2 regions of the Micromonospora sp. NPDC004336 genome follow, and region 2 is predicted to be linked to the other one. Evidence: riboswitches for the same ligand, from Rfam matches in the RefSeq annotation. Region 2 holds a riboswitch; the other holds the start of a gene.
The links. Region 2 has a riboswitch for ZMP and ZTP ahead of ACWENR_RS21545 (glycine hydroxymethyltransferase). Riboswitches for the same ligand answer to the same signal wherever they lie in the genome.
Positions count from the first base shown of each region.

Region 1: it holds a riboswitch for ZMP and ZTP, as region 2 does, so the genes downstream of both, ACWENR_RS22170 (bifunctional 5,10-methylenetetrahydrofolate dehydrogenase/5,10-methenyltetrahydrofolate cyclohydrolase) here and ACWENR_RS21545 (glycine hydroxymethyltransferase) in region 2, are expected to answer to the same signal.

Region 1 covers NZ_JBSGDY010000123.1:11,795-19,078, forward strand. The annotation lists gene ACWENR_RS22155 (hypothetical protein) at 1-588, shown strand, start outside; gene ACWENR_RS22160 (epoxide hydrolase family protein) at 669-1,775, opposite strand; gene ACWENR_RS22165 (hypothetical protein) at 2,041-3,756, opposite strand; gene ACWENR_RS22170 (bifunctional 5,10-methylenetetrahydrofolate dehydrogenase/5,10-methenyltetrahydrofolate cyclohydrolase) at 3,884-4,750, opposite strand; ZMP/ZTP riboswitch at 4,766-4,850, opposite strand; gene ACWENR_RS22175 (endonuclease/exonuclease/phosphatase family protein) at 4,867-5,646, opposite strand; gene ACWENR_RS22180 (sulfite exporter TauE/SafE family protein) at 5,891-6,667, shown strand; partial or broken gene ACWENR_RS22185 (GNAT family N-acetyltransferase) at 6,768-7,284, shown strand, end outside.
Region 2 covers NZ_JBSGDY010000116.1:523-18,047, reverse strand. The annotation lists gene pdhA (pyruvate dehydrogenase (acetyl-transferring) E1 component subunit alpha) at 1-374, opposite strand, end outside; gene ACWENR_RS21595 (Lrp/AsnC family transcriptional regulator) at 480-986, shown strand; gene ACWENR_RS21590 (DNA polymerase domain-containing protein) at 1,168-2,139, opposite strand; gene ACWENR_RS21585 (hypothetical protein) at 2,392-2,718, opposite strand; gene ACWENR_RS21580 (hypothetical protein) at 2,851-3,081, opposite strand; gene ACWENR_RS21575 (hypothetical protein) at 3,197-3,670, shown strand; gene ACWENR_RS21570 (histidine phosphatase family protein) at 3,738-4,469, shown strand; gene ACWENR_RS21565 (NAD(P)H-hydrate dehydratase) at 4,453-5,322, shown strand; gene ACWENR_RS21560 (S8 family peptidase) at 5,469-6,956, shown strand; gene ACWENR_RS21555 (hemerythrin domain-containing protein) at 7,071-7,571, shown strand; gene ACWENR_RS21550 (metallophosphoesterase family protein) at 7,614-8,465, opposite strand; ZMP/ZTP riboswitch at 9,579-9,668, shown strand; gene ACWENR_RS21545 (glycine hydroxymethyltransferase) at 9,686-11,125, shown strand; gene araB (ribulokinase) at 11,381-13,051, opposite strand; gene ACWENR_RS21535 (hypothetical protein) at 13,171-13,431, opposite strand; gene ACWENR_RS21530 (aminotransferase-like domain-containing protein) at 13,499-14,881, opposite strand; gene ACWENR_RS21525 (alpha-hydroxy acid oxidase) at 14,824-15,957, opposite strand; partial or broken gene ACWENR_RS21520 (alpha/beta hydrolase) at 16,052-16,972, opposite strand; partial or broken gene ACWENR_RS21515 (cytochrome P450) at 16,969-17,525, opposite strand, start outside.

The DNA of each region.
Region 1 (7,284 bases), on a different contig from region 2:
CGGGGGCTTCCGGTGTCGGGTCCGTTGCACGATCAGGTGACGGCGTGGTTGTTCCCGACGTCGTTGACGGCGGTGTTGCCGCTGGTGGCGGGGCTGGTGGAGCCGACGGTGCGGCGGCGGTACGTGGTGGCGCGGGAGGTGTTGGCGGCGTACGGGATGGCGGACCGTTATGGGGCGGTGCTGGGGTTGTTGGACGGCGGTGGGGTGTCGGCGGGGCGGGTGGCGGAGCATCTGGCGGGGTTGGCGCGGACGTTCGACGTGGCGGCGGGGGTGGCGCGGACGCGGTTCGCCTTCAGTGCGGACATCACGGCGGTGGCGCGGCCGGTGGTGGTGGACGGTAGTGCCGCGTTGGTGGCGTCGGGGTGGCATCGGGAGGCGATGTTCTGGATCGTGGCGACGTATGCGCGGTGTCACGCGGTGCTGACGGTGGACGCGCCGGGGCGGGGTGTGGAGTTGGCGCCGTCGTTCGAGGCGGCGGTGGCGGATCTGGGGGTGTTGTCGGTGGCGGCGCGGCGGCGGCGGGCGGACGAGGTGTTGGCGTTTCTGCCGGGGTGGTGTGCGGCGGTGGAGCGGATGGTGGTGCGGTGAGGGTGGGTTGTCGTGGTGGTGGGTGGCTGGCGGGCCGCGAACGCTTCGGGGTGCCGGGCGTTCGCGGCCCGTGTCGTCTGTTAGCGGGTGGTGGTCGGCTGGTGGTGCTCGGTGTGGGTGCGGAAGAAGGTCCGGATGTCCTCGGCGAGCAGGTCGGGCACCTCCATCGCGGCGAAGTGGCCGCCGTGTGCGAATTCGGACCAGTGTCTGATGTCGTAGAGCCGCTCGGCCAGTGGTCGTACCGGCTGGGTGATGTCGTGTGCGAACACCGCGACGCCGACGGGCGTCGTGCAGGGTTGGGTTCGGCGGGGGGCCTCGCGGTGCAGTCGGGCGGCGGAGGCGGCGGTGGCGGTGAGCCAGTACAGGGAGATGTCGGTGAGGATGCGGTCGTCGCTGATCTGGGAGCGTGGGTCGGTCCAGTGGGCGAAGCGTTCGGCGATCCAGGCCAGTTGGCCGACCGGTGAGTCGGTGAGCGCGTAGCCGATGGTCTGTGGGGTGGTGGCCTGGAGGGTCTGGTAGGGCGGGCGGTTCGCCATCAGGTGGCGGATCTTGTCGAGGCGGGCTTCGTCTGTTGGGGACAGTGGGATGTCGGCGTCCGGGTCGGGTCGGGTGGGCAGGTAGTTGACGTGTACTCCGACGACGTTTTGGGGTGCGATCGCGCCGAGGGCGAGGGAGATGCCGGAGCCGAAGTCGCCGCCCTGTGCGCCGTAGTGCTCGTAGCCGAGGCGGCGCATCAGTTCGGCCCAGGCGTGTGCGATTCGGACGGTGTCCCAGCCGCGTTCGTGGGTGGGGCCGGAGAAGCCGTAGCCGGGGATGGAGGGGATGACGAGGTGGAAGTCGCGTGAGAGGGGTTCGATGACGTCGAGGAACTCCAGGAACGAGCCGGGCCAGCCGTGGGTGAGGACGAGGGCGAGTGCTTCCGGGTTGGCGGATCGGACGTGGACGAAGTGGATGTTCTGGCCGTCGATCTCGGTGGTGAAGTGTGGGAGTTCGTTGAGTGTGGCTTCGTGTGTGCGCCAGTCGTAGGTGGTGCGCCAGTGTTCGGCGAGTTCCTTGAGTCGGGTGAGTGGGAAGCCGTAGTCCCAGCCGGCGTCGGTGACCTCGTTGGGCCAGCGGGTGCGGGAGAGTCGGTCGGTGAGGTCGTCGAGGTCGGCTTGGGGGATGTCGATGCGGAACGGCTTGATCATGGTGAGGGCTCCCGGGGTTTGCGTGACACCGGATTGTTGGTGCGACCAACGTTATCACGATCGTTGGTTTAGCCAACGGAATGTCGTGCTCTTCAGGGGCAGCGCGACCCGGCGCGTCGACGAACGCGGGCTGTCGCGGTAGGAGGGCCCTGCCGGCGGCCCGTCGCCTCCTACCGTCGCGCGGCGCGCGTGGCCGGTACCCTCCCCCGCCCGCGTCCGGCCGCACCGCGCCCACCGGTGGTCGCGGTGCGGACCGGGACGATCCTCACCCCACGTGGGGCGCCGCGCCGGCCGGTAGGTCGTTGCGCAGGCCGCACGCGTCGGCCACGGCGCGGGCGTCGGCCAGGTCGCCCCGCCGGGCCAGGACCGTGGCGATCCCCCGGCCGGCCGTCCGGGCGGATGCCGCGTCGGCCGCGACGTCCAGCAGCGCGAGAAGCGCGCCGAGGTCACCGGTGGCGGCCGCGGCGGCGGCGAGCCAGCCGGCCCAGTCGCCGGCGTGTTCCGGGGGGAACCGGTCGAGCAGCCGCGCGGTGGCGGCGCGGCCGGCCGGACCGAGCCGTACGGCGACGGCGGTGCTCACCGGGGGCCCGTACGACGCCCGCGCCGCCAGCGTGCCGACGACCTCCGCGAACAGGTCGGGGTCCCGGTCGGCCAGGTCGGCCTCCGCGGCCGCCTCGAACAGTGGCCACGCCCTGAAGAACAGCCGCCGGCCGTGCTGCGCCGTGCGCACCGCGTCGCGCAGGAACGACGTCGCCTCGTCGACGCGGCCGACGGCGGCCAGCCCGGCCGCGAGCCCGGCGTCGACGAGCGCCCGGTCCCCGGGCTGTAGCCGCGCCCGTAGCCCGGCCGCGCGGGCGTCGATGATCTCCGTGCGCAGCGCCGGGTCGGCGAGCACGAACACCCGGTGGAGCACCGGTGCGACGCACGGGGCGAGTTCCTGCGGGATGACGTGCGGGCTCTCCAGCACGTCGAGCACGGCCCGCAGGCGCTGCCCGGTGGCCTCGTCCGGCCGCTGGTCGAGCCACCGCGTGAGCTCGGACGCGAGCGGAGCCGGCCCGAACCCGGACGTGCGGCAGTCGCGCATGCGGGACAGCTCGGCCAGGGCGTCGTCGACCCGGCCGCAGGCGAGCAGCACCCGGGCGAAGCGGTGCCGGTAGGCCACCTGCCGGTCGCGGTCGCGGCCGCCCTTCGGGCAGGCGCGGAACGCGGCCACCACGGCCCGTGCGTCGCGCGCCCCGGTCACCGCCCGCGCCGCGGCGACCAGCGCCTCCTGCCGGTCGTGCGGGTGTAGTCGTGCCGCGAGTTCCAGGGCCTCTCCAGCGCGGCCGGCCTGCGCGAGGGCGCGTACCAGCGGCACCGACTCGGCCTCGGGCATGCCGTCGTCCAACGGGCCGCAGCGCCGGTCGATCTCGGCCAGCCCCAGGGGTGCCAGCAGGCTGGCGGCGCCGGCGAGGCGGGGGCGGTCGGCGTCGCCGAGGATCCGTGCCCAGTGCACCAACCGGTCCGTGTCGTCGCGGTGGGCGTCGGACAGCACCGCGAGGACTGCGGCGATGCGGCGTGTCCGGTTGCGGTGGGGGACGCTGCCGGGCCGGTCCTCGTACGGGTGGGTCACGAGGACCGCCCGCAGCAGCGCGTCCTCGGCCTCGGCGCAGCCGGCCGCGACGCGGGCGAACTCGCCGGCGGCCGGCGGGGTCTGGGACGAGTCGTAGGAGCGTGCGTTGACGCGGCCGGCGTCGATGGCCGCGGTCACCACGGCTCGCGCGGGCGTGCCGGTGAGCCGGTGGGCCGCTGCCAGCAGCGTGTCCGGTGTGGTCTCGCCGGCGCGCAACGCGGCCACCAGCTGGTCGGTGGCGGCCGGTTCCGTGTCGTCGGCCAGCGCGTGCGCCCATGCCGCCCGCTCGGCGGGCGGCATGGGCGGGACGTCGTCGGCGGCGAATCGGGCGAGGGTCTGGCGGACGCGCGCCACCACGGTTGCGCTCATTGCGGGCATCGTAGGGAGGGCCTCCGACAACGTCCGCGACGCGGGCCGCCGCCTCCTGTCGTGGCCGGCCCGGTCGGGCCCGACGAGGCCGACCGGGGCGCGGTGTGTGGGTGGTCGGGGTGCGGGGTCAGGCGTGGCCGGTGGCGCGTCGGGCGGCGTCGAGGGCGTTGCGGAAGAGCATGGCGACGGTGGTGGGGCCCACTCCCCCGACGCGCGGGGTGATGGCGCCGGCGACGTCGGCGCAGGACTCGTCGACGTCGGGCAGCAGGCGTCGGCCTTCGTAGCGCACGCCGCCGCCGACGACGACCGCGCCGGGGCGGACGTGTTCGGGCCGGATGATGCCGGGTACGCCGGCGGCGGCGATGAGGATGTCGGCGCGGCGGGTGTGGGTGGCCCAGTCGGGTACGCCGGTGTGCACGACGGTGACGGCGGCGTTGGCGGTGGGGCGCTTCTGGGTGAGCAGCAGGGCCAGGGGGCGGCCGAGGGTGGCGCCGCGGCCGAGGATGACGACGTCGCGGCCGGCGACGGGGACGTCGTGGAAGGCGAGGAGCGCTTCGATGCCGGCGGGGGTGCAGGGCAGCGGCCCGGGCAGGCCGAGGGCGAGCCGGCCCATGTTGAGCGGGTGCATGCCGTCGACGTCGAGGTCGGGGTCCATGGTCTGCAGGGCCCGGTCGTAGTCGAGGTGGCCGGGGATGGGGTGCTGGATGAGCAGGCCGTGCACGTCGGGTGCGGTGTTGAACTCGGCGATGACGCGGTGCAGGTCGGCCTGGGTGGCGGTGGCGGGCAGGTGGACGTGGGGTGAGTCGAAGCCGAGTTCGGCGGCCTGGCGCTGCTTGATGCGGATGTAGCCGGCGCTGGCGTCGTCGTCGCCGACGAGGATGGTGGCGAGGCTGGGGGTGGTCCCGGCGGCGCGCAGGGCGGTGACGCCGGCGGCGACGTCGGTGAGGATGCGTTCGGCCACGGGGGCGCCGGGCAGGAGTCGGGCGGTGGGCATGGTGCTCCTGTCGTCAGCGCAGGCCCAGGCGGTCGACCTGCGCTGGTGGAGCTCCCCGATGGTTGTCGCCATCCCCTGGCCGCCAGTCGCGTCGGGTTCAGCTTGCCACAGGACGCTCAGCCGAGGTCGACCAGGAGGGGCCGGTGGTCGGAGATGGTGGACAGGGGTGTGCGTACGGCGGTGACGGGCGGGAGGCGGTCGAGGCCGTGGCGGTCGGCGAGGACGTGGTCGAGCTGGACGCGGGGCTGCCCGGCGGGGTAGGTGGGGCGGCGGCCGAGGGGGCGCCAGCCGGTGAGGAGGCGGGCGGGGCCGGCGGGGAGGTTCAGGTCGCCGAGGAGGACGCGGGGCGCGGGCAGGGCGCGCAGGGCGCGGACGGTCTGGCGGAGTTGGTGGGCGTTCCAGCCGGGGACGAAGGAGAGGTGGGTGGCGGCGACGGTGAGCTGCCCGTGGGGGGTGTCGAGGACGGCGGCGAGCACGACGCGGGGTTCGTCGTGCAGGAGGGTGAGGCCGCCGCCGGGCCCGGGGACGTAGACGGGTGAGCGTACGGGGGCGGGACGCAGCCGGGTGACCTGCCAGGTGCGGACGCGGTAGCGGGTGACGAGGCCGATGCCGTAGCAGGGTTCGCCGTGCCCGTCGTCGTCGTGGCGCAGGGGGCGGAACTGTTCGCCGGGGGTGCCGACGACGGCGGCGGCGAAGCGGTGTTCGCCGGCGCCGAGGGCGCGGGCGGCGATGGCGGTCAGGTCGAGTCTGCCGCTGCGGCTCTGGTCGCGGTCGACCTCCTGCAGGGCGAGGACGTCGGCGTCGAGGGCGGTGACGGCGGCGGTGAGCCGGTCGGGGTCGACGAGGCCGTCGGTGAGGGACCGGCCGTGCAGCAGGTTGAAGGTGGCCAGGCGCACGCTTTGCACCCTACGTCGCCGTGGGAGGGTTGCCGGGTGTGGAAGGCGTTGTGGTGTTCGATGGTGCTCTTCGTGGCGGTGGGCGCGGCGGGGGTGTGGCTGCGTCGCCGGCGGGGCCGGTGAGCCGGGTCGGTCGGGTGGGTCCGGGAGCGGCGCGTGCGGCCGGGCCGGTGGGGCGGGGCGCTGGTGAGGCTGGCCACACGTGGTCTCGCGGGGCGGCCGGCGGTGGGAAGAATTGCCGGCCGTGGACCCCCTTTCGCTGACCACCCTGCTCGCCGCTGCCGCCGTGGCGGGGTGGATCGATGCCGTGGTGGGAGGTGGCGGCCTGTTGCTGCTGCCGGCGTTGCTGGTGGCGGCGCCGGGGATGCCGGTGGCGTCGGCGTTGGGCACGAACAAGCTGGCGGCCATCGCGGGCACGACGACGGCGGCGGTGACGTACGCGCGACGTACGAAGATCGACTGGGCGGTGGCGGGCCCGTCGGCGGGGCTGGCGGTGTGCTGCGCCGGGCTGGGGGCGGCGCTGGCGGGGTCGGTGCCGGCGTCGGCGTACCGGCCGGTGGTGCTGGCGGTGCTGGTGTCGGTGGTGGTGTTCGTGGTGCTGCGCCCGCAGCTCGGGGTGGTGGCGCAGCCGCAGCGGCGGACCCGGCGGCGGATGGCGGCGGTGGTCGCGGTCGCCGGCGTGGGCATCGCGCTGTACGACGGGCTCATCGGGCCGGGTACGGGGACGTTCCTGGTGCTGGCGTTCACCGCGCTGGTGGGTGCGGACTTCGTGCACGGCTCGGCGATGGCGAAGATGGTGAACGCGGGCACGAACCTGGGGGCGCTGGTGGTGTTCGCGGCGACGGGGCACGTGTGGTGGCTGCTGGGTGCGGCGATGGCGGTGTGCAACATCGCCGGGGCCGTGCTCGGGGCGCGGATGGCGCTGCGGCGCGGCTCCGGCTTCGTGCGGATCGTGCTGTTGGTGGTGGTGTTGGCGCTGGTCGGCAAGCTCGGCTACGACCAGTGGGTGGCGTCGACCTGACCGCCGCGCCGGCCGGGCCGACTGCTTCGGCGTCGCGGCGCCGGCCGGGCCGACGTGCACCCGGGCGTCGCCGCGACGGCCGGTGTGTGATCATCGGCGGATGCCGGTGCGCGCCGAACACGACCGAGCCGTCCTCGCCGGGCTGCTGGGGCGCGACCCGGTGCTGCACGCCTACCAGCTGGGCGATCTGGACGACTTCTTCTGGCCGTACACCACCTGGTTCCGGCGCGGGCAGGAGGTGGCGCTGCTGTACCACGGCGCGGACCCGCCGACGCTGCTGGCGTTCGCGGCGCCGCCGCGGGTGACGGAGCTGGCGGAGCTGCTGCGTGAGCTGGCGCCGGTGCTGCCGGCGCGGCTGTGGGCGCACCTGTCCCCCGGGTGCGAGCCGGCGCTGGCCTCGGCGTTCCGGATGCGGCCGGCCGGCCCGCACCTGAAGATGGCGCTGACGCAACCGGCCCGGCTGGCGGCGACCGAGCCGGCGGGCGCGGTGTTGGGCGCGGCCGACCTGCCGGCGCTGCGCCGGCTGTACGCGCAGGCGTACCCGGGCAACTGGTTCGACCCGCGGATGTTGGACACCGGCCAGTACGTGGGCGTCCGCGAGGGCGACGAGGTGGTGG
Region 2 (17,525 bases):
CCCCGGGAGACCAGCGCCATGGACTCCCGGTAGGTCGGGAAGACCCAGTCGTCGTCGCGCAGCGCGAGGATCGCGCCGACCTGGCAGGCCTCCTGGCCGCGCGAGGACGGGTAGACCGCCAGCCGGCCCTGCTTGGTCAGGGCGGTGGCCTGGACGTCGAAGCGACGCCCGATCACCATCCGCCGGTACATCTCGGCGAGCGCCTCGACGGGCGGCTCGGGGTAGTCGGCGGGGGCGGGCAGCGGCGTACCGGTGGGATCGAGCAGGCGGATCGGCTCGGTGGCCGGCAGCAGCGGCTTCGCCGGGTCGGGCGGGGTGGCCTTCCGGCGGCTGCGCGGGGATGCCCTGCGGACCGCCTCGGGTGTGGTCGTCACGGCGGGACCTCCTGGGACGTGTGGTGGGCCTATGCTCCTGCCGTCGGATGATTGACTCAAGATCCATGACAAACGCGGGACGGATGGCATTCGGATGGCACCCAGATGAGCCAGGAATCCGGGCCGGTCGGGGAGCCGGCGGCCGGAACGGGACGTTCGGCCCGTCCCCTCGACGAGGTCGACCGGCGCATCCTCGACGAACTGGTCCGCGACGGCCGCACCTCCGTGCGCACCCTCGCCGAGCGGATCCACATCTCCCGCACCAACGCGTACGCCCGGGTGGAACGGCTGCTGCGCGACGGGGTGATCACCGGCTTCCGGGCGCAGGTCGCACCCGAGGCGGCGGGCCTGGGCACCTCGGCGTACGTCGCGTTGAAGATCGAGCAGAACACGTGGCGGGAGGTGTCGGCGGAGCTGGCCCGGGTGCGCTACATCGAGCACGCCGCGCTGCTCGGCGGCGACCACGACGTGCTGGCCCTGGTCCGGGCACCGGACAACGCGACCCTGCGGGACGTGGTGCTGGGCCGGGTGCAGAGCATCGCCGGGGTGCTGTCGACCCGCACGTGGCTGGTCTTCGACGAGTTCGACGGCGAGCGCAGCCCCTGGGAGTGAGCCGCACGACCGCCGTGAGCCGGGCCGGCGCGGCCGGGCCGCCGTGGGTCCGGGTCGCCGTGGGCCGGGCCGGCGTCGGTCGGGCCGGCGTCGGTCGGGCCGGCGTCGGCCGGGCCGGCGGGCGGGTCGGTGGTGGGCCGGGCGCCGGCGTGGGCCGGCGGCCGCGTCAGCGCCGGCGGGCTCAGCGCTCCGGCGGGGCCTCCAGCCCCTCGCGGTCGGCCCGCTCCAGCAGCGGCTCCAGGGAGAAGCGCCGCCCGTCGAGGCCCGCGTGGGGGTCGCCGCGCTCGGCGAAGCGGGCCGGCATCGTGGTGACGTCGAAGTCCTCCGGCCGCACGTCGTCCAGCTCGGACCAGACCAGCGGCGCGGAGACCAGGGCCTTCGGGGTCGGGCGGATGGAGTACGCCGAGGCCATCGTGTGGTCCCGGGACATCTGGTTGTAGTCGATGAAGACCGGGCGGTCCCGCTGCTCCCGCCACCAGGTGGTGGTGACCAGGTCCGGCAGCCGGCGTTGCAGCTCGCGGCCCAGCGCCAGCACCGCCCGCCGGCAGTCGCCGAAACTCCACCGGGGCTCGATCGAAAGGTAGATGTGCAGGCCCCGCCCGCCGGTGGTCTTCGGGTAGCCGGTCAGGCCCAGCTCGTCGAGGAACGCGCGCACCTCGTGGGCGACCGGCACCACCTGGTCGAAGCCCACCCCGGGCATCGGGTCGAGGTCGATCCGCAGCTGGTCGGGGCGCTCGACGTCGGCGGCGGAGACCGGCCACGGGTGGAACCGCAGCGTGCCGAGGTTGGCCGCCCAGATCACCACGGCCAGCTCGCTCGGCGCGACCTCGTCGGCCGTACGCCCGCTCGGGAACGTGATGTGCGCGGTGCGCACCCACTCGGGCGCGCCCGCCGGCAGCCGCTTCTGGTAGAAGGCGTCGCCCCGGTTGTCCTGCCGGGTGCCGATCTTCGCACCCTCGAAGACGCCGCGCGGCCACCGCTCCAGCATCGTCGGCCGGTCTCGCAGGGCGCGCAGGATGCCGTCGCCGACGGCGAGGAAATAGCGCACCACGTCCAGCTTGGTCAGCCCCAGCTCGGGAAAGTAGGGCTTGTCCGGACTGGAGACGCGGACGACCCGCTCCCCCACCGTGATCTCCTCGGCCGCCGTCGCCACGACTCACACCGTAGCGGCGACCGGCCGGCGCCGGGAGGCAGCGCGCCGGGCCCGGGCCGGGCGGCGAACAGGCCGGGCGACGAAGGGGCCGGGCGACAAGGGACCGGGTCGTCGGGCGGCGAGAGACGATCGGCCGAGCGCCCGGGTGCGGTGGCCGGTCGAGCAGCCGGGTAGCGGGCGGCCACCCGGGGGGTGACGGCGGCCACCGCTGCCCCCGATCGCGGCTGGCCGGCCGCGAGGCGAACGGGTCGCTCAGGCGATCAGCGCGATGCCGAGGGCCGCCAGCGGCAGGCCGACGAAGAGGAAGACCCCGACGCCGGTCAGCACCCGCCCGCCGCCCCCGCTCTCCCGCTCGGGTGCGAGCCCGAAGATGCTCCGGGCGTCGAGCATGCCCATCCGGCTCAGGGTCAGGTCGCTGGTCACGCCGAGCAGGGCGCCGACGACCACGAGCACGACGCCGAACCGGTGGAGGAAGTCACCACCCGCGACCGCCATCCAGATCCCCGCCGAGACCGCGGCCACGACGAGCGCGATCACGAACAGCACGAGCGCCTCGCGCAGACCCCTGATGACCGTCATCGGCAGCTCCATCCGTGTGACCCGGATGGACCATTGTCCATGTCGACGGCGGTCCGCGCCGTCCCGCGCGCCGGTCGTACGCGCGGGGGCCGGCGGCCAGATCCCGGCCGCCCGGCCCCCGCCGGCCCGCGATCAGCTCATGTCCTCCTGGAGGCGCGCCAGGAGCATCTTCTTGCCCTGCTCGCCCGCCTTGCGGTTGTTCTCCTGCATCTTCCGGAACCAGGTGGCGAGTTCCGTGTCGCCCCGCGCGTCCGCGTCGGCGATGTACGTGTCCAACTTCCAGATGTGCTTCAACGACATCTGCAGCACGTGGATCAGGTCGTAGTTCTGATCCTTCACCGGGCTGATCTGTTCCTTCGTCATGGTCGCCACGGACTACCTCCCCAACTCGCTGTTCGGTGGCGGCAGCGCTTACCCGGCCTGCCCCCGTTCACGCCCGGCCGCAGGACTACCATCCGGCGAAGCCAAGGGGGCGTTCATGCGCGGACGAACGGCGTACGCGGTGCTGGTGCTGGTGGCTGTCGCCGCCGGCTGCGGGGGCGGGTCGCCGCCGCCCACCAGCGCCGACGTGACCGGTGCCTGGTGCGGCCCGGAACGGGACCTGCTCACCCTCGACGCGGCCGGTGGATTCACCGTCACCGACATTTCCGCCCCGCTGATCGACGAGGTCCTGTACGACGAGGACTTCGTGCCGGGCTACCGGCGGAAGACCGAGCACGGGGGCGCGGTGCCGCAGCACGGCGCCGGCCGATGGCGCGTCTTCGTGGACCGCGGCGACATGTTCCAGGCCCGCCGCGACCACGTCGTGCTCGACTGGGTGACCTTCGAGTCGACCACGGTCGACGAAGAGCTGGAGCTGACGATGGCCGGGGAGGGCAGGGGCCTGGTGCTTGGCGTCGAGCGCGTCGAGTCCGGCTTCACCACCCTCTTCGCCCGCTGCCCGGCAGCCTGAGCGTTCCGCCCGGTGCCCGCACGAGTGGCGCGGTTATCCGCGCCGGGCCCCGGGTAGGGGTTGCCGCATGGCGGAACTGGCAGCGCTCTGGATCGTCCGGCACGGCGAGAGCACGGCGAACGTGGCGGCCACGGCGGCCGAGGCGTCCGGCGCCGAGCTGATCGACCTGACCCACCGGGACGCGGACGTGCCGCTGAGCCCGACCGGCGAGGAGCAGGCGCGGGCCACGGCGCGGTGGCTGGCCGGCCTGCCCGAGGGCCGCCGGCCGGACGTCGCGGTGGTGTCGCCGTACCTGCGGGCGGTGCAGACCGCCGAGCTGGCCCTGGCCGGCACCGGAATCCCACTCAGCCGGGACGAGCGGCTACGCGACCGGGAACTCGGCATCCTCGACGGGCTGACCGGGCACGGGGTACGCCGCCGCCACCCGGACGAGGCGCGGCGCCGGGACCGGCTCGGCAAGTTCTACTACCGGCCGCCGGGCGGCGAGTCCTGGACGGACGTGGCGCTGCGCCTGCGCGCGCTCCTGGGCGACCTGCGCCGCGACCACGAGGGCCGCCGGGTGCTGCTGTTCGGCCACGACGCTCTGGTCTTCCTGACCCGTTACCTGGTGGAGGGGCTCACCGAGGCGGAGCTGATGGCGCTGACCCGGGAGCAGGTCATCGCGAACTGCTCCGTCACGGGCTGGTCCGCCGGGCCGGAGGGCCGGCTGACCCCCGACGTGTTCAACGACGTCGGCCACCTGCGGGCGCAGGGTGCCCGGCCGACCAGGGAGGACGAGGTCCATGCCGAACCGGTCTGACACCCGGGTGATCACCCCCGGCCTGCTGCGCGACTGGGCGCTGCCCGTGCCGACCGGCGGCAAGGAGGCACGCGGCACGGTGCTGGTGGTCGGGGGCTCGCGGTTCACCCCGGGCGCGGTGCTGCTCGCCGGCGTGGCGGCGCTGCGGGCCGGGGCGGGCGTGCTGCAACTGGCCGCGGCCGAGTCGACCGCCGCCGCGCTGAGCATCCAGGTGCCCGAGGCGCTGGTGGTGGGCCTGCCCGAGACCGCCGACGGCGCGGTCGCCGGCCGGCCCGGCGAGCTGCTGGCCGACCTGGTGGCCGACGCCGACGTGGTCGCCGTCGGCCCGGGCCTCAAGGACATCGACGAGACGGCGCGCCTGCTGCGCCTCGTCCTCGACGCGGCCGCCCGGGAGACGGCGCTGGTGCTCGACGCGTACGCCCTGGGGGCCCTCAGCCACGCCCCGGACCTGCTGGTCGGCTCCGGGCGGCCGGTGGTGCTGACCCCCAACCTCACCGAGGCCCGGCACCTGCTGGGGCGCGACCCCGGCGACGACCTGGACGCGGACGCGGTCGAGCTGGCCAGCCGGTACGACGCCGTCGTCTCGCTCTACGGCCACATCGCCACCGCCGACGGCCGGAGCTGGCGGGAGGAGAGCGGCGACGCGGGCCTCGGCACGTCCGGCAGCGGGGACGTCCGGGCGGGGCTCCTCGCCGGGCTGCTCTCCCGGGGCGCCGAGCCGGCGCAGGCGGCGTGCTGGGCGGCGTTCGCCCACGCGGTCAGCGGCCAGCGGCTGGTGCCGCGGTACGGCCGGATCGGGTTCCTCGCCCGGGAGCTGCTGGACGAGATCCCCCACACCCTCGCCACCGTCTGACACCTTTTGTCTGACCGAACGGATGTGTGTAACGCCACAGGCCACTCCTACGCTGATCCATCGGAGGCGGGCGTCCCGCCCTCCTCCCGCCGGCCGCTCCCCGCCAGGGGGCGTACCCGGCTGGAAACAGCCCCCTGGGAGTCTGTGTGAAGAACCTCCGTCGCAAGACACTGGCTGCCGCGTCCGCCGTGACGCTCGGTGTCGGCCTCGCCGTCGCCGGCGGGCTGGCTCCGGCGGCGTCGGCCGCCGGCCCGGACACCACGTTCCTGGTGCTCGCCCCTCAGGGCGCCAAGACCGACAAGGCGGCCGCCCGCGTGGCCGCCGCCAAGGGCACCGTGGTGGCCAGCTACGACCAGATCGGCGTGCTCGTCGTCCGGTCGACCAACCCCGACTTCGCCACGGACGTGGCGGGCGCGGGCGTCGACTCGGTGGCGTCCACGGCCGGCCTGGGCACCGCCCTCGAGGAGGGCGAGACCCTGGAGGTCTCGGCGGCCGAGGCGGTCAGCACGACCGCCGACCCGACCAAGGAGCCCCTCTTCGGTCAGCAGTGGGACATGCCGATGATCGACGTCCCGCAGGCCCACGCCGTCAACGCCGGCCGCGCCGACGTGGTCGTGGGCGTGCTGGACAGCGGCATCTCCTCCAGCCACCCCGACCTGGCGAGCCAGATCGCCAAGAACAAGAGCACGTCCTGCGTCGGTGGGGTCTCCGACACCACCGAGTCCGCGTGGAACCCGACCACCTCCGACCACGGCACCCACGTGGCCGGCACCATCGCCGCCGCCGTAAACGGCGTCGGGGTGACCGGTGTCGCCCCGGGCGCCAAGCTGGCCGCCGTGAAGGTCGTCAACGACGACGGCTACATCTTCCCGGAGGCCGCGGTCTGCGGGTTCATGTGGGCCGCCGAGCAGGGCATGCAGGTCACCAACAACAGCTACTACATCGACCCGTGGCAGCTCAACTGCCGCAACGACGCGCGTCAGCGCCCGGTGTGGAAGGCGATCCAGCGGGCCCTGCGCTACTCGCAGAGCAAGGGCGTGCTGCACGTCGCGTCCGCGGGCAACTCCAACTGGGACCTCGCCCACAAGATCACCGACACGGGCAGCCCGAACAACGGCACGCCCGAGGAGCGCGAGAACCTCACCAGCTCCTGCCTCGTCCTTCCCGGCGAGGCGCCGGGCGTGGTGACGGTCTCGGCGGTCGGCCCGACCGGGGAGAAGAGCTACTACTCCTCGTACGGGCAGGGCGTGGTCGAGGTGACGGCGCCGGGTGGCGACACCCGCTTCCGTACGCAGGGCCGCACCTCGACCCCCTCCGACGGCATCCTGTCCACCACCTACAACACCGCCACGAAGACCAACGGCTGGGGCTACAAGCAGGGCACCTCGATGTCCTCGCCGCACGCCGCCGGCGTGGCCGCCCTGGCCGTGTCGGCGCACCCGGGCATGACCCCGGGCCAGCTGTCGGCCTTCCTGGCCAACACCGCCGAGTCGATCCCCTGCCCCGGCGGCGTCTACAACCCGGTGCCGCTGATCGCGGCCGGTCCGAACGCCTACGACGCCACCTGCTCCGGCGGGAAGCGCAACGGGTTCTACGGCGCCGGCATGGTCAACGCGTACAACGTGGTGCGGTAACCACTCGCACTACCCGTGGTGGGGCCCGGCGGCATTCCGCCGGGCCCCACCCGTTTTCGCTGCTCACGGCCGGGGTACGGGAGGAGGCGTCAGACGAGCCGAGGAGGTCAACCGGTGTCCACCGATGCCATCGTCCTGTTGAAAGAGGACCACAAGGAGATGCGCCGCCTGTTCAAGGCCTTCCAGGATGCCGAGGAGGGGCCGGCCGCGAAGCGGCAGAAGCTGGTGAGCGAGATCCTGGAGGCCCTCACGGTGCACACCTACCTCGAGAACGAGGTGATGTACCCGGAGGTCCGCAAGCTCCTGCCCGACCTGGAGGACGACATCCTCGAGTCGTACGAGGAGCACCACGTCGCCGACGTGCTCTGCGCCGAGCTGTTCACCATGGACGCCGACGACGAACGCTTCAACGCCAAGACCACGGTGCTGATCGAGAACGTCCTGCACCACGTCGAGGAGGAGGAGCAGGAGTGGTTCCCCAAGGTGCGCGAGGCGCTCGGCCGTAAGCAGCTCCAGGAGATCGGCGAGCGGATGATCGAGCTGCGCGCCGACGCGCCGCGCAAGCCCACCGACCCCAAGGCGATCAAGAAGTCGCTCGACGCCGTGACGGCCTGATCCGCCCACCTCCGACGGGCCCCGGTGCGCCGGGGCCCGTCGTCATGCCGGGGGCGCGGGCAGGATGCGCCGCAGCGACGGCGGTACGGACCGGGTCCGCCACTCCCTCGGGTAGCCCACCGACACCTCCTCGAACCGCACCCCGTCGTGCCAGGTGGTGCGGGGGATGTGCAGGTGACCGTAGACCACGGCGGCCGCGTCGAAGCGCAGGTGCCAGTCGGCGGTGGCCTCGGTGCCGCACCACTGGGCGAAGATCGGGTAGCGCAGGATCCGGGTCGGCTCGCGCAGCAGCGGCCAGTGGTTGACCAGCACCGTCGGCAGCCCCGGCTCCCGCCCGGCGAGCCGCCGCGCGGTCTCGTCGACCCGGGCGGCGGACCACGCCGACCGGCTCGGGTAGGGATCCGGGTGCAGCAGGAACTCGTCGGTGCAGACGATCCCCGTCCGGTACGCCTCCGCCAGCGCCGCCTCGGTGGTGTCGAACCCCTCCGGGCGCCAGCTGTGGTCGTAGAGCAGGAACAGCGGCGCCACCAGCACCGGCCCGCCCGACCCCCGCCACACCGGGTACGGGTCCTCCGGGGTCAGCACGCCCAGCCGCCGGCACAGGTCGACGAGATGCGCGTAACGCGCCACCCCACGCAGCGTCACCGGGTCGGCCGGCGGCGTCCACAGCTCGTGGTTGCCCGGCGCCCAGACCACCCGCGCGAAGCGCTCACTGAGCAGCCCGAGCGCCCACTCGACGTCGCGGACGGTGTCGCCGACGTCCCCGGCGACGATCAGCCAGTCGTCCGGCGACCCCGGACGCAGCCCCTCCACCACCTCCCGGTTACCCGGGTGCCCCACGTGCAGGTCGCTGATGGCGAGCAGGCTGCCACCCGCGCTCCCATCGGCCGCCATGACCTCGATCCTATTGACCGGCCACCCCCACCGCGAGCCCGCACGCCCCGCCCCCACACGTCTCCGCCCCCGCCCGCCCCGCCCCTCACGGCCCCGTCCCGCGCCCCCGCCCCACATCCCGCGTCCGCGCTCCCACCCCGCGTCCGGCGGGCCCCCGTCCGCGCTCCCGTCCCCGTCCCGCGCCCCCGTCCCCCGCTCCGGTCCCGCGCCCCACGTCCGCACTTGCGCCCCGGGCCTGCGCCCCACGTCCGCGCGACCGCCCCGCGCCCGCACCCCCCGTCCCGCACCCCCGTCCGCACTCCCGCCCCGGGCCCGAACCCGTGTCCCGGACCCGCGCCCCGCGACCGCGCCCCGGTCCCGCGCCCCACGTCCGCACTTGCGCCTCGGGCCCGAACCTGCGCCCTGTGTCCCGGACCCGCGCCCGGCGACCCCGTCCCCGTCCCACGCCCCGCGTTCCGGGCCCCGTCCCACGTCCGCGCTCCCCGTCTCGCGCCTGGGCCCGCGCCCCCAGTCCCACGTCCTGCGTCCCGCGTCCCGCGTCCCGCGCCAAGATCCGCACAACTTCCCTGATGTAGTGGCCTCCTTACGGCTCTGAGGCCACTACATCCCGGATGTTGTGCAGATCTTGAGGAGCAAGCGGTGCCGGCAAGCGGATCTTGATCCGCCGGTGGGGCGGATTGGCGGGATGGACGGGTTGAACGGGACGGGTCGGCGGACGCATCGGGCGGTGGGGTGCGGGAAGCGGGTCCCGAGGAGCAGACGGGCCGGCAGGCGAAGGGGCGAGCACGCGAAGAGGGCGGGGCAGGCCAGTCAAGCGGGGCCGACTGGCGAGAAAGGCGGCCATCGCGAAGGGGGGCCGGGACGGGCCCCGGGAGGCAAGGCAAGCCGGGGTGCCGAGACAAGCCAGGAGTGACCAGGCAAGCCGGGGTGCCGAGACAAGCCAGGAGTGACCAGGCAAGCCGGGGTGCCGAGACAAGCCGAGGATGGCGAGGCAAGCGGGGGCGAGGAAAGCCGGGAGTGACCAGGCAAACGGGGCCCGGCAAGCCGGGAGTGGGGAGGCAAGCCGGGGACTCGAGGCGGGACGGGGGTGTGCCGGGCCGACCCGGTAGGATCGGGCCGGGCCGTGACTGGCGCGTGGGGATGGAGAACCATCGGGAAGCGGTCCCGTCATGAGGACGCATGCCGAGCGCCTGGGCCTTCCGCACGTCACTGGAGGTCGCATGTCGTCGCCGAACGCCGAATCCACCGCCTTCCGCAGCGCCCTCGAGGTGATCCGCGCCGTCGAGCCCCGGGTGGCCGACGCCATCGGCGCCGAGCTCGCCGACCAGCGCGAGTCGCTCAAGCTCATCGCCAGCGAGAACTACGCCTCCCCGGCGACCCTGCTGGCAATGGGCAACTGGTTCAGCGACAAGTACGCCGAGGGCACCGTCGGGCGTCGCTTCTACGCCGGCTGCCAGAACGTGGACACCGTCGAGGCGCTCGCCGCCGAGCACGCCCGGGAGCTGTTCGGCGCGGCCCACGCGTACGTGCAGCCGCACTCCGGCATCGACGCCAACCTGGTCGCCTTCTGGGCGATCCTCGCCGACCGGGTGGAGTCCCCCGCGCTGAAGAAGGCCCAGGCGCGCCACGTCAACGACCTCACCGAGGCGGACTGGTTCGCGCTGCGCCGGGAGCTGGGCAACCAGCGGATGCTCGGCATGTCGCTGGACGCCGGTGGCCACCTCACCCACGGGTTCCGGCCGAACATTTCCGGCAAGATGTTCGACCAGCGCAGCTACGGCACCGACCCGGCCACCGGCCTGGTCGACTACGACAAGGTCGCCGAGGCCGCCCGGGAGTTCAAGCCGCTGATCCTGGTCGCCGGCTACTCGGCGTACCCGCGGAAGGTCAACTTCCGGATCATGCGCGAGATCGCCGACTCCGTCGGCGCCACCTTCATGGTCGACATGGCGCACTTCGCCGGCCTGGTCGCGGGCAAGGTCTTCACCGGCGACTTCGACCCGGTGCCGCACGCGCACATCGTCACCACCACCACGCACAAGTCGCTGCGCGGCCCGCGTGGTGGCATGGTGCTCTGCCAGCCGGAGCTGGCCGACCAGGTCGACCGGGGCTGCCCGATGGTGCTCGGCGGCCCGCTGCCGCACGTGATGGCCGCGAAGGCCGTCGCGCTGGCCGAGGCCCGCCGGCCCGACTTCGCCGACTATGCCCAGCGGATCGTCACCAACGCCCAGGCCCTCGCGGAGGGGCTGCTGCGCCGGGGCGGCAAGCTGGTCACCGGCGGCACCGACAACCACCTGGTGCTCATCGACGTCACCGGCTACGGGCTCACCGGCCGGCAGGCCGAGCAGGCGCTGCTCGACTCGGGCATCGTCACCAACCGCAACTCGGTACCGCAGGACCCGAACGGCGCGTGGTACACCTCCGGCATCCGCATCGGCACCCCGGCGCTGACCACCCGTGGGCTGGGCCCGGCGCAGATGGACGAGACGGCCGAGCTGATCCACACCGTGCTCAGCCAGACCAGGCCGGGCGCGAACGCGGACGGCACCCCGTCCAAGGCCAAGTACGCTCTCGACCCGGCCGTCGCCGACCGGGTGAGCAAGCAGGCCAGCGACCTGCTGGGCGGCTTCCCGCTCTACCCGGCCGTCGACCTGGGCTGACCCGCCGCACGCTCCCCCGGTGTCCCCGCGCGGCCCGCTGCGCGGGGACACCGCCGAACTGACGCCCGGGGGCGCCGCGAGCTGGCGCGGCGGCGCCGCCGGGCTGAACCGGCGCGGCGCTCCCCGCCGCCCCGCCCGGCCCACCGCACGGGGGCATCGCCGAACTGACGCGCGGGGACGCCACGCTGACCCGACGCACACCCCACGACGCCCCCGCCCGACCCGCCACCGCGCTGATGCGGGGAGGCGGCGCCGTCAGCGGGGGCGGGCGCGGTGGCGCAGGGCGCGCAGGCGGTGCAGCACGTCGGTGCCGCCCCGCCCGAAGTGGTCGTGCAGGGCGCGGTACTCGGCGTACAGGTCGTCGTAGGCGGCGGCCCGGGCCGGGTCGGGGTGCCAGGTCTCGCGCCGGCCGGCGCCCATCGCCGCCGAGGCGGCCGGCACGTCCGGGTACGCCCCGGCGGCCGCCGCCGCGTGGATCGCCGCGCCCAGCGCCGCCGGGTGGGCGGAGTCGACCACGTGCAGCGGCCGGCCGAGCACGTCGGCGTAGATCCGCAGCAGCAGCCGGTTCCCGGTCAGTCCGCCGGCCACGGTCAGCTCGTCGACGGCCACCCCCGCGGCGGTGAACGCGTCGACGACGGTCCGGGCGCCGAAGGCGGTCGCCTCCAGCAGCGCCCGCCAGATCTCCTCGGGCCGGGTGGCCAGCGTCAGCCCGACCAGCACGCCGCTCAGCTCGTGGTCCATCAGCACCGACCGGTTGCCGCTGTGCCAGTCCAGCGCCAGCAGCCCGTGTCCGCCCACCGGCTGGGCGGCGGCGAGGTCGTCCAGCAGCTCGTACGGGCTCAGCCCGCGGCGGCGCGCCTCGTCGGCGTAGCCGGCCGGCAGGGCGTTGCGGACGTACCAGGCGAAGATGTCGCCGACCCCGCTCTGCCCCGCCTCGTAGCCCCAGGCTCCGGTGGTGACGCCGCCGTCGACCACGCCGCAGACCCCGGGCACCTCGTGGTAGGCGGCCGCGTTCATGATCAGGCAGGTGGAGGTGCCGAGTACGGCGAGCATCCGGCCCGGCTCGACCGAGCGGGCCGCCGCGGCGGTGACGTGCGCGTCGATGGCGCCGACCGCGACGGCGGTCCCCACCGGCAGGCCGGTCCAGCGGGCGGCCTCGGCGGTCAGCCCGCCGGCCCGGGCGCCGAGGGGCGCGAGCGGCCCGTCGATCCGGGGCAGCAGCCCGTCGAGGCGGGGGTGCAGGGCGCGCAGGAACTCCGCCGACGGGTACCGCCCGTCCTGGCGCAGCCCCTTGTAGCCGGCGGCGGAGACGTTGCGGGTCTCCCGGCCGCAGAGCTGCCAGACCAGCCAGTCCGCCGTCTCGATGAAGCGCTCGGCCCGGTCGAAGACCTCCGGGTCGTCCTCCAGCACCTCCAGCGCCTTGGCGAGCTGCCACTCGGCGGAGACGCGGCCGCCGTAGCGGGGCAGCCACGGCTCGCCGCGCGCGGCGGCGACGTCGTTGATCCGGGCGGCCTGCCGCTGGGCCGCGTGGTGCTTCCACAGCTTCGGGTACGCGTGCGGCCGGCCCGCGAGGTCGGGCAGCTCGCAGAGCGGGGTGCCGTCGGCGCGGGTGGGCAGCACGGTGCAGGAGGTGGCGTCGACGCCGATGCCGAGCACGTCCCCGGGGCGCACCCCGGCGGCGCGCAGCGCGGCGGGCACCGCGACCCGGAGCACCTCGCGGTGGTCGTCGGGGTGCTGCAACGCCCAGTCCGGCGGCAACGGCGTCCCGTCGGGCAGCCGCTCGGTGAGCACCCCGTGCCGGTACTCGTGGACGGCCTCGCCCCGCACGGTCCCGTCGGCGACGTCCACGACGACCGCCCGACCGGAAAGGGTGCCGAAGTCGACCCCGACGACGTGCCGGGGCGCCCCGGCTGCCGGCTGCGCCACCGTTCCTCCTCCCGCCGCAGCCCGCCGGCGCCCGGGGCGGGCGGCCGATCGGCGGCGGCCGGAGGGCAACGCTAACAACACCGCCGAGCAGACGGCGGCCGACGCCCGCGCCGACGAGGTCAGGCGATGGGGCGCTTCAGGTGGTAGCGGTGCACCTCCGTGCTGCCCTGGATGTTGTTCACGTCCTCGGCGGCGGAGACCAGCTCCCAGCCCTCCCGGCCGGCCCGGTTGAGGTGCGCGATCGCGGTGTCGCCGTACGCGGTGATGTCCCGGCGGGACCCGTCCGGGCCGTACCAGATGAAGCTGACATGGAAGTTGCGGCCCTGCCCCTGATAGCGGCGGACCAGCAACGCGTACTCCCAGGCGACCATGGCGTCCATTATGAGTGTCCACCCAGGACGGCGGAACACGGGCAGTCGCGGATTGCCGTGCGGTGAACGCGGTGTGTCATCCCGCGGCCGCGCCCGCCTCCCGTCGGGCCGTCTCGTCGGCCACCAGCTCGGCCAGCCGGTCCAGGCCGAGGTCGATCTGCTCCGGGGTGACCGCGCTGACCGACAGCCGCAGCGCGTCGACCGGGGTGCCGTCGTCGTAGAAGTGCGCCATCGGCGTCCAGAGCAGCCCGTACTCGCGGGCGGAGCGGTGCAGCAGCGCGTCGTCGACGGCGAACGGCACGGTGACCACCACGAAGAACCCGCCCGCGGGCACGTTCCACCGCACCGGCGAGGCGTCGGGCGGAAAGCGCCGGGCCAGGCCGTCGACGAGGTGGCGCAGGTTCCGGCCGTACGCGGCCCGCTCCCGGGCGGTGGCCGCCACCAGGCTGCACCCGTGCTCCAGCAGCGCCCCGCCCACGACCGCCTGGGCGATCGCCGACGTGTTCACCGTGACCATGCTCTTGATCTTGGCGAGCTGGTCGGCGAGCAGGCCCACGCCGCCGTCGGAGCCAGCGACGCGCTGGTCGGCCACCACGTAGCCCACCCGGGCGCCGGGCAGCACGGTCTTGGCGAACGAGCCGAGATAGACCACCCGCCGCGCGGTGTCCAGCGCCTTCAGCGTGGGCAGCCGCCCCGCGTCCCCGGCGGGAAAGAGGCCGTACGGGTTGTCCTCCAGCAGCAGCAGGTCCTCCTCGGCGGCCAGGTCGAGCAGCCGCCGCCGGTCGGCCAGCCCGATGCGCGTCCCCGACGGGTTGGCGAAGTCCGGCATCACGTAGCACGCGCGCGGGCGCAGCCCCGCCGCCCGCGCCCGGCGCACCTGCTCGCGCAGGTCGGCCAGGTCCACCCCGGCCGGGCCGCCGGCCACCGGCCGCACCGGCAGGTCCAGCAGCCGCGCGGCCCCGGTCAGCCCCACGTACGTCGGGGCGACCGCGAGCAGCACGTCCCGCGGACCGGCGCGCAGCGCCCGCAGCACCAGGAACATCGCCTCCTGGCAGCCGACGGTCACCACGATCGACTCCGGGTCGACCGTCACGTCCTCGTCGACGGCGAGGTTGCGGGCGACGAGGTGGTGCACGATGCCCTTGGTGCGGCCGTACTGGAACAGGGTCCGGTGCACCTGCGCCGGGCTCTGCCCGAGGTCGTCGGCGAGGTGCCGGCGGAACGTCTCCAGGTGCCGGTGCAGCGCGGCGGCGTCGAAGAACTCCTCGTACGGCCGGCCGGCCGCCAGCGACACCGCGTCGGGGTAGTGCTGCGCCACCTCGTTGAGGAAGTTCATCGAGTTCAGCGCCGGATCGTCCACCGCCGGATGCAGGTCGGCGACGTGCAGGTCCACCGGGTCGCTCACCGCTGCGCCTCCGTCAGCACGCGCAGCTCGCGCACGGCCGCCGGGTCGGCGCAGCCGGCCAGCGCCAGGGCGTCGCGGAACTCGCCGGCCAGCAGCGCCAGCGCCGCCTGCGCCCCGGCCCGCCCCCCGGCGGCGAGCGCCCAGAGCATCGGCCGGCCGACCAGCACCCCCCGCGCGCCGAGGGCGAGCGCGCGCAGCACGTCGACGCCGCCGCGTACGCCGCTGTCGAGCAGCACCTCGCAGCGGTCGGCCACCGCCGTCACCACCTCGGGCAGCACGGCGGCGGTGGCGGGGGCGCCGTCGAGCTGCCGGCCGCCGTGGTTGGAGACCACCACGGCGTCCGCGCCGGCGGCCGCCGCCAGCTCCGCGTCGCGCGGGTCGAGGACGCCCTTCACCACCAGCGGCAAGGTCGTACGCCCGCGCAGCCAGTCCAGGTCGGCCCAGCTCAGCGCGGGCGCGAAGACCTCGCCGGTGTGCGCGGCGACGGCCGAGACGCCCGGCGTGGCGGCGTGCGCGAGCGCGTCCCGCCCGGCCGGCAGGTTGGCGGCGACGACGTGCGGCGGGATGGCGAAGCCGTTGCGCACGTCGCGCAGCCGCCGGCCCAGGATCGGCACGTCGACGGTGACCATCAGCGCGGCGCAGCCGGCGGCGTGCGCCCGGTCCAGCAGGTCCGCCACGAGGGCCCGGTCCCGCAGCCAGTAGAGCTGGAACCAGACCGTCGCGCCGGTCGCCGCGATCTCCTCGATCGGCACGCTGCTCAGCGTGCTGGCCGCGTACGGCACGCCGGCCGCGCCGGCCGCCGCCGCGAGCGCGGGCTCGCCGTCGGGGTGCACCAGCCGCTGGTACGCCATCGGCGCGACCGCCACCGGCATGGCGCAGGCGGCGCCGAGCAGCCGCGCGTCGGTGCGCGGGGCGTCCACGCCCCGCAGCACCCGGGGCAGCACGGCCACCCGGTCGAGGGCACGCCTGTTGGCCGCGAGGGTGGTCTCCGTGCCGCTGCCGCCGTCGACGAAGTCCCACACGTCGGCGGGGAGCGCCGCCCGGGCCAGCGCGGCGAAGTCGGTCAGGTCGGCGGGCGCCGGCGACTCGCCGACCGCCGCGGCCTGCCGGGGCAGCACCGGGTCAGCCATCGCTGGCCGCCTTCCCCGCCGCGGCGCGGACGGACGCCGGGTGGGGGTCGGCGCTCGCCGCCACGCCCCGGCCCGGGCCCCCGGGCGGTACGCCGAAGCGCTCCCGCAGGAACGCGGCGGCCTGGTCCTGGGCGCGCCGGCCGTCGTCGAACGTACCCGGCATGGCGAAGAAGCCGTGGACCATGCCCGCGTACCGGGTGAGGGTGGTGGGCACGCCCGCCTCGCGCAGCCGGTGGGCGTACCGCTCCCCCTCCGCGCACAGCGGGTCGTGCTCGGCGGTGACCACCAGCGCCGGCGGCAGGCCGCTCAGGTCCTCGGCGAGCAGCGGCGAGGCCAGCGGGTGCGCCGCGTCGGCGGGGTCGGCGAAGTAGTGCTCGCGGTACCAGGCGACCGAGCGGCGGTTGAACAGCAGCGGGTCCTCGTCGTCGCCCGCCGGCTCGCCGGTCTGGTCGGTGTTCGGGTACACCAGCAGCTGCGCGGCGAGCCGGGGCCCGCCGCCGTCGCGGGCCAGCAGGGTGACGGCGGCGGCGAGGTTGCCGCCGGCGCTGTCCCCGCCGACGGCCAGCCGCTCCGGGTCGGCGCCGAACTCCTCGGCGTGCGCGGCGATCCACCGGGCGGCGGCGTGGCAGTCGTGCACGGCCGCCGGGAACGGGTGCTCCGGGGCCAGCCGGTAGCCGACGGTGACCACCTGGCAGGGCACCGCGTTGGCCAGCCGCCGGCAGATGCCGTCGGCGGTGTCGACGCTGCCCAGCGTCCACCCGCCGCCGAAGAAGTAGAGCAGGGTGGGCAGCGGCCCCTCCCCCGCCGGCCGGTGGATCCGCACCGGCAGGTCGCCGGCCGGACCGGGCACGCGCGTGTCGCGTACCTCGTGCACCGGCTCGACCGCGCCGCCGCCGGCGCGGATCGCGGCGAGGTCGGCGGCGCGGGCCTCGGCGAGGGTCTGCGTGTACAGCGGCGGGGTGGCGGCCGCTCTGCGGGCGGCCCGGTACGCCTCGACCTGCGGGTGGACGCTCACGCCGACTCCCCTCCGGTGTGCACCAGCAACTTGTCGATGCCGCGCAGGAACAGGCTGCCGCTGTAGGTGGGCGCCTCGGCGACCGCGAGCCGGGGGAAGCGGGCCAGCAGCTTCGGCAGCGCCAGCCGCCCCTCCAGCCGGGACACCGCCGCGCCGAGGCAGAAGTGCGGGCCGACGCCGAAGGCGAGCGACGGCGGGCCGGACCGGCGCGGGTCGAAGCGGTCCGGGTCGGGGAACCGGGCCGGGTCCCGGTTGGCGGCGGCGATGATCAGCAGCACGTTCTCGTCGCGCGCGACCGGCACGCCGCCCAGTTCGGTGTCCCGGGGCGCGGCCCGGGCCAGGAAGTGCACCGGGGCCTCCAGCCGCAGGATCTCGTCGACGGCGCCCCGGGCCAGCGCGTCGTCGCCCGGCAGCGCGGCGGCCACGTCGGGGTGGGCCAGCAGCAGCGGCAGGCCGTTGGCGAACATGTAGACGGTGGTGACGAAGGCGGCGTTGAACAGCACGATCAGGTTGCTGACCAGCTCGTCGGCGGTCAGCTCCACGTCGCCGGAGT